DNA from 2 places in the Frankia sp. CgJB1 genome. Region 2 is predicted to be linked to the other one. Evidence: riboswitches for the same ligand, from Rfam matches in the RefSeq annotation. Region 2 holds a riboswitch; the other holds the start of a gene.

Region 1 (3,200 bases), on a different contig from region 2:
CCGCCTGCTCCGGACCCGGGTGATGCACCTCGGACACAGCGCGGATCGGGCAGCCTCGCCGTTTCAGCCTTGGCACTCCCTAGACGAGAGTGCCAGCTCTTGTTTAGCACTCGGCACGAGTGAGTGCAAGCTGACCCATGGTTCCGCGTGCCCGGCTCCGATCCCCCCGCGGCGCCTCGCCGTCGTCCGTGGCTCTTCCGTTGGTCCGGCGTGGTCCACGAAGTTCGTCGAATGCGCTGTGCCGGGCTGTGCTGCGCCCGAGTCAGTCGTCGCCGAGGCCGGCGGCCTCGAAGGCGCGCAGCGACGGCTTGATCGTCGCGGTCGGTCCGCCCGTCTCGACGAGGGGGTCAAGCGTCTTCAGCCCGTCGCCGGTGTTGTAGAGGATGGTCTCGGCGGCCGGGTCGAGCAGCCCCTCGCGCAGCAGCCTGCGCAGAGTGGCCACGGTGACGCCACCGGCCGTCTCGCCGAAGACGCCTTCGGTGCGGGCGAGCAGCCGGATCCCGTCGATGATCTCCTCGTCGGTCACGTCCGTGATCGCCCCGCCGGTCCGCCGAGCCACGTCGAGGGCGTAGGGGCCGTCGGCCGGGTTGCCGATCGACAGCGACTTGGCGATTGTGGTGGGCCGGACCGGGGCGACGGTCTCGACGCCGCGGGCGAACGCGGCGGCCACCGGGTTGCAGCCGGCCGCCTGCGCACCGAACACCCTGTACGGCGCCGGCTCGACCAGGCCGAGCCGGCCGAGCTCACCGAAGGCCTTGTCGATCTTTGTCAGTAGCGAGCCGGAGGCGATCGGCACGACGACCTGCTCGGGCAGCCGCCAGCCGAGCTGCTCGGCGACCTCGTAGCCGAGCGTCTTGGACCCCTCGGCGTAGAAGGGGCGGACGTTGACGTTGACGAACGCCCACTCGTACTCCCCGGCCAGTTCGCTGCACAACCGGTTCACGTCGTCGTAGTTGCCCTGGATGGCGACCAGCGTCCCGCCGTACACCCCGGTGGAGACCGTCTTGCCGGCCTCGAGGTCGTGCGGTACGAGCACCACCGAGCGCAGCCCGGCACCGGCCGCATGCGCCGCCACCGACTGCGCGAGGTTGCCCGTCGAGGCGCAGGCGACCGTGGTGAAGCCCAGCTCGCGGGCGGCGGTGAGCGCCACGGAGACGACCCGGTCCTTGAAAGAATGGGTGGGGTTGGCGCTGTCGTCCTTGATATAGAGCGTCTTCATCCCCAGCTCCGCGGCGAGCCGCGGGGCCGGGCGCAGCGGCGTCCAGCCGGCCCCGAGGGAGACCCGCCGCGCCGGGTCATGCCCGGCGGGCAGCAGCCCGACATAACGCCACAGGTTCGCCGGACCGCGTTCGATGGACTCTCGGGTCACTCGAGCCAGCAGGTCCGGGTCGTAGGCGATTTCCAGGGGAGCGAAGCATTCCACGCACACATGCGTAGGGGACAGCGGGTAGGTGGCGCCGCAGTGCCGACAGGACAGCGAGACCGCGGGGTTCGCGACGTCGAGGGCGGGACCGGTGGCACGCTCGGGCGCGAGTGTCATGAAGAAGCTCCTCATCTTTCCCGGGGCAGTCTGCCACCAGGACGGAATTAGCACCTGCCGCGCACGGGATGCGGGTGGTTGCCGGGGCTTCGCTGGGCCGTTCCCTCTGCCCCTCTGGATGAGCCAGATGAAGTTGTCTGTCCGTACTGTAGACCGTAGACCGTGCGCGGGTGGTCGTGCACCGGTGTTGCCTCTGGTTGTGGACATGATATGGGTCGGTCGGAGGTTTCTCGGTGTGGTCTCACCGGTGCGGGCGGGTCCTGCCCGCTCGCACCGGCCGCGCGCGCCCCCATGCCCGGAGATCGACCCGATCACGCCAGAGCCAGGGAGTCTGTAACAGTGAGTATCCGCGTCGTCTATACCGATCTTGACGGCACGATGGTCGGTCCCAAGGGTTGTTTCTTCCGGGCGGAGGGGGGAGCGATCACCCTGGAGCCGGCTCGTGCGCTCGCCGAGCTGCACGGCGCCGGCGTTGCGCTGGTCCTGGTCAGCGGGCGTACCCGTCCGCAGCTTCTCGAGGCCGTGGCGATCTTCGGCGCGGACGGGTTCATCGGGGAGCTCGGCGCGATCGTCGGCTGGAACGAGGGGCGCGACAGCGAGATCCTGCGCGGCGCGATGCCGCCCGACTTCGACCAGGTACCGGAGTACCTGCTCGACCGGATGGTCGAGCGCTACCCCGGGCGGCTGGAGCTGCACACCCCCTCGCACTCCGGCCGGGAGGTCGACGTCATGCTTCGCGGGAAGATCGAGGTGTCGGAGGTCGACGGCTGGCTCGCCGAGACCGGGTTCCCCTGGTTGAGCATGCGCGACAACGGGCTGATCTCGCCGGTCCACATGCCTGATCTCGGAGTGAATCCGCATGTCTACCATCTGGTCCCGGACGGTGTGGGCAAGGGGGACGCGGTCGCCTACGACCTCAAGCGGCGCGGGGTGTCACCGGCCGAGGCGATCGCCATCGGCGATTCCGCCAGCGACCTGGCCATGGCTCCCCATGTCGGGCGGATGCACCTGGTCGCGAACGCGGTGCGGCACCCGGACATCGCCGCCTTGCTGGCGCGGTACGACAACGTCACGGTCGAGGCGGGCCCGGTCGGCGCCGGCTGGGCCAGCGCGGTGCGAGCGGCCGTCGCCGCCTGAACGCGGTCCGCCTGAACGCCGTCCGCGCGTCGACGTTCGGCACCGGCAGGGCAGACCGGACGGTCACCGGTCGGCGGCGAGGGCGTGCAGCTGGTCGGTGAACCAGAGCTGGGGCGGCAGCCGCCCGGCGACGGCGGCCAGCTCCTCGGCGCGCCGGCGCCGCTCGGGGGCGGGCATCGTCAGGGCGGTGTGCAGAGCCCGCGCGGTCGCCTGGATGTCGAACGGGTTGACGACCAGCGCCGCCGTGCCCATCTCCGCGCAGGCTCCGGCCTCCCGGGAGAGCACGAGGAGGCATCCCTGATCGAGACGATCGGCCCCTCCTTGGCGACGAGGTTCATGCCGTCCCGGATCGGGTTGACGACGAGCACCTCCGCGAGCGAGAGGGCCGCGATCGACCGGGGGCAGTCGTCGGTGATCTCCAGCCGCAGCGGCAGCCAGGTGTCCGTGGCGAACTCGTCCTCGATCTCCGCGGCTAGGCGTTGCACCGCGGCGGTGTATTCCCGGTACTCCGGCAGATCGTGCC
Region 2 (3,200 bases):
GCCACGAGCGGGTGTCCGTGGCGTTCTTCTTCGGGCCGCGGCTGTCGGCCACCCTGGAACCGGTTCCGCTGCCGGGCGAGCTGCTCCGGCAGATCACCGACGCGCCCCCGCCCGATCCACACAATCCGATCTTCGCCCAGCACGGGGTGAACACCCTCAAGAGCTGGCTACGCAGCCATCCCGAGGTGGCGCGGCGCTACTACGCCGACGCCGACGCCGAGCACCCCAAAGGACCCAAAGGAAAAGCCCTGTGACGACGATCCCCCCGGGTCGGAGCTTCGAGACCCGGCAGCTCCACGCCGGAGCCGCCCCGGACCCGGCGACCGGCGCGCGCGCCGTGCCGATCTACCAGACGACCTCCTTCGTGTTCGACGACACGCGGCACGCGGCCGAGCTGTTCTCGCTGGCCGAGGTCGGCTTCACCTACACCCGGGTCGTCAACCCCACGCAGGACGTCTTCGAACAGCGCATCGCGGATCTGGAGGGCGGGGTCGCGGCCCTGGCGACCGCCAGCGGCCAGGCCGCCCAGTCCCTGGCGGTGCTGAACCTCACCGCCGCCGGGGCGCACCTGGTGTCGTCGACCTCGCTGTACGGCGGGACGTACGCGCTGTTCAGGAACACGCTGGCGGAGTTCGGGATCGAGACCACCTTCGTCGACGACCCGGACGACCTCGACGCCTGGCGCGCGGCGATCCGGCCGAACACCGCCGCGCTCTACGGCGAGACCATCGGCAACCCCCGTGGGAACGTTCTCGACGTCGCCAGGATCGCCGAGGTGGGGCACGCCGCGGGGGTACCGCTGATCGTGGACAACACCCTGGCGTCGCCGTACCTGAGCCGCCCTCTCGAACACGGCGCCAACATCGTGGTGCACTCCGCCACCAAGTTCATCGGCGGGCACGGGACGTCGATCGGCGGTGTCATCATCGACGGCGGGCGTTTCGACTGGGGCAACGGCCGTTATCCGCGGTTCACCACACCGGATCCGGCCTACCACGGCCTGGTCTTCCTCGACGCGTTCCCAGAGACCGCCTACATCGTGCGGGCCCGCGCGCGGCTGCTGCGCGACCTGGGCCCGGCCCTGTCCCCGATGAACGCCTTCCTGCTGCTCCAGGGGCTGGAGACGTTGTCGCTACGGATGGAGCGGCACAGCGCGGGCGCGCTGCGGGTGGCACAGTGGTTGTCCGAGCGGGACGAGGTGATCTGGGTCGCCTACCCGGGCCTGGCGTCGAGCCGCTGGTATCCGGCGGCCCGGCGCTACCTGCCCGATGGTGCCAGCGCCGTGCTGGCCTTCGGTATCCGCGGTGGTGGCGCCGCCGGGCGGGCGTTCATCGAGGCCCTCGAACTGCACAGCCATCTCGCCAACGTCGGGGACGTCCGCTCGCTGGCGATTCATCCGGCGTCCACGACCCACGCCCAGCTCACCCCCGCCGAGCAGGCCGACAGCGGGGTGAGCGAGGAGCTGATCCGCCTGTCGGTCGGCATCGAGGGGGTCGACGACATCCTGGCCGACCTGGAGAAGGGCTTCCGCGCGACCAAGGGGCGCTGACCGGATTCAGCATCCGCCGCACTGCGAAGAGCCCAGTATTTCACTAGCTCTATCGACAAACTCTACTTACCCCACTAATTTGCCTACTAGGTTTGTCAGATCAGCCGCTTGGCTGATGGTTGACCGAGCTGTCACGAGCGCCAACGTTCAGCCCTGGCTTGTTGACCGGCAACCCTCGTTCGCGAAGGGGTGCCCCGGATGAGGACACGGCCGTGCCCCCGGGTGCGGCAAGCGCGGGCCCGTACTCCCGGGCCTGAGCCGAGGGAGCTGTGAGATGTCGGGAGCGACTCGCCACGCCAGTGGCCGCTTCACGCTCGCATGCCGGTGCGGGACGCAAGCCGTTGCCCACGTGCTCAGCCCCTGGGCGGGCGGGTCCGGGCAGGGGCTGACCCGCCGCCTAGCCATCGACCTGCGCCGTTCGTCCAGCTGCCTCTGTTCGTCCAGCTGCCTCTGTCGCTGACACCGCCGCCCACGGCGGTCCGGTCCCGCCGACCAACCGTCCGCCCTGCTCGGCACGGCCCCGACGGCTGGCCCTGCCGCACGCCGTCGACCAGCCGACCACCGACGGCCAGCCGACGGTCGGCCCGACGGCCATCCCGACAAGAAGTCTCGACACCCGATGTCCAGCAAGGTCTTCGGCGTCAGGAAACGCGTACCCCTGACGCTCGCCGCCGCCCTGTCCGTGGCGCTCGCGCTCGGGCCTGCGGCTCCAGTGACGATGGCGCGCCAGGCACGGACGGCGCCGCCGGTACCCCGAGAAGCGGGGGGACGTTGACGTTCGCCAGCAACACGGACGGCGCCTGCCTCGATCCGCACCAGAGCCCGGCCGACATCGACGGTCTCTACACACGGTCGATCTTGGACTCGCTCGTGGCGCTGAGCACCGACGGCACCATCCACCCGTGGCTGGCCATGAAGTGGACGGTGTCCGCGGACCAGAAGACGTATTCCTTCACGTTGCGCGACGATGTGACGTTCAGCAACGGCGAGAAGTTCGATGACGCGGCGGTGAAGGCGAACCTCGACCACATCGTGGCGCCCGCCACCAAGTCGCAGCTCGCCGCCGGAACGATCACGGGCTACACCGGGACGACGGTCGTCGACCCGACCCACGTCGATGTCCACTTCAGCGCGCCGACCTCGGCCTTCCTGCCCACCCTGGCGACGGCCTACCTGGGCATCGAAGCGCCGAGCACGCTCAGGCAGCCGCCGTCGGCGCTGTGCACGAAGATCGTCGGCAGCGGTCCCTTCATCAGCACCGGCGGTTACGTCAAGGGCAGGGGCATCGACTACACCCGCAATCCCGGCTACAAGTGGGCGCCCGCCACGGCGAAGCACACCGGCGCCGCCTATCTCGACGCGCTCTCGATCAAGGTCACCCCCGAGGACTCGTCCCGCTACGGAGCGCTGACCAGCGGCCAGATCGACGCGATCGCCAGCGTCCCGCCGGTAAACGTGAGCCAGCTGAAGTCGACCCCCGGATTCCAGCTCCAGACCGCGTTGGCCCCGGGCGGTAACTACAGCTACTACCCAAACACCGCCAAGGGTCCCTTCGCCGACGTCCGGGTCCGGGAGGCCTTCCGCGCGGGAATCGACTGGGCGACCATCGTCGACAAGCTGTACTTCGGCGTCTTCCCGGCCGCGAAGGGCC

The links. Region 2 has a riboswitch for S-adenosylmethionine ahead of AC08OT_RS15580 (putative leader peptide). Riboswitches for the same ligand answer to the same signal wherever they lie in the genome.
Region 1: another riboswitch for S-adenosylmethionine. It lies ahead of thrC (threonine synthase); the one in region 2 lies ahead of AC08OT_RS15580 (putative leader peptide).

The regions. Positions count from the first base shown of each region.
Region 1 covers NZ_CDWTNB010000003.1:3,873-7,072, reverse strand. Annotated here, with positions in the region: gene thrC (threonine synthase) at 263-1,540, opposite strand; SAM riboswitch class I at 1,549-1,665, opposite strand; gene AC08OT_RS00770 (HAD family hydrolase) at 1,880-2,677, shown strand; partial or broken gene AC08OT_RS00765 (alpha,alpha-trehalose-phosphate synthase (UDP-forming)) at 2,741-3,200, opposite strand, start outside.
Region 2 covers NZ_CDWTNB010000148.1:5,509-8,708, reverse strand. Annotated here, with positions in the region: gene AC08OT_RS15590 (2OG-Fe(II) oxygenase family protein) at 1-254, shown strand, start outside; gene AC08OT_RS15585 (bifunctional o-acetylhomoserine/o-acetylserine sulfhydrylase) at 251-1,549, shown strand; SAM riboswitch class IV at 1,679-1,789, shown strand; gene AC08OT_RS15580 (putative leader peptide) at 1,824-2,009, shown strand; gene AC08OT_RS15575 (ABC transporter substrate-binding protein) at 2,321-3,200, shown strand, end outside.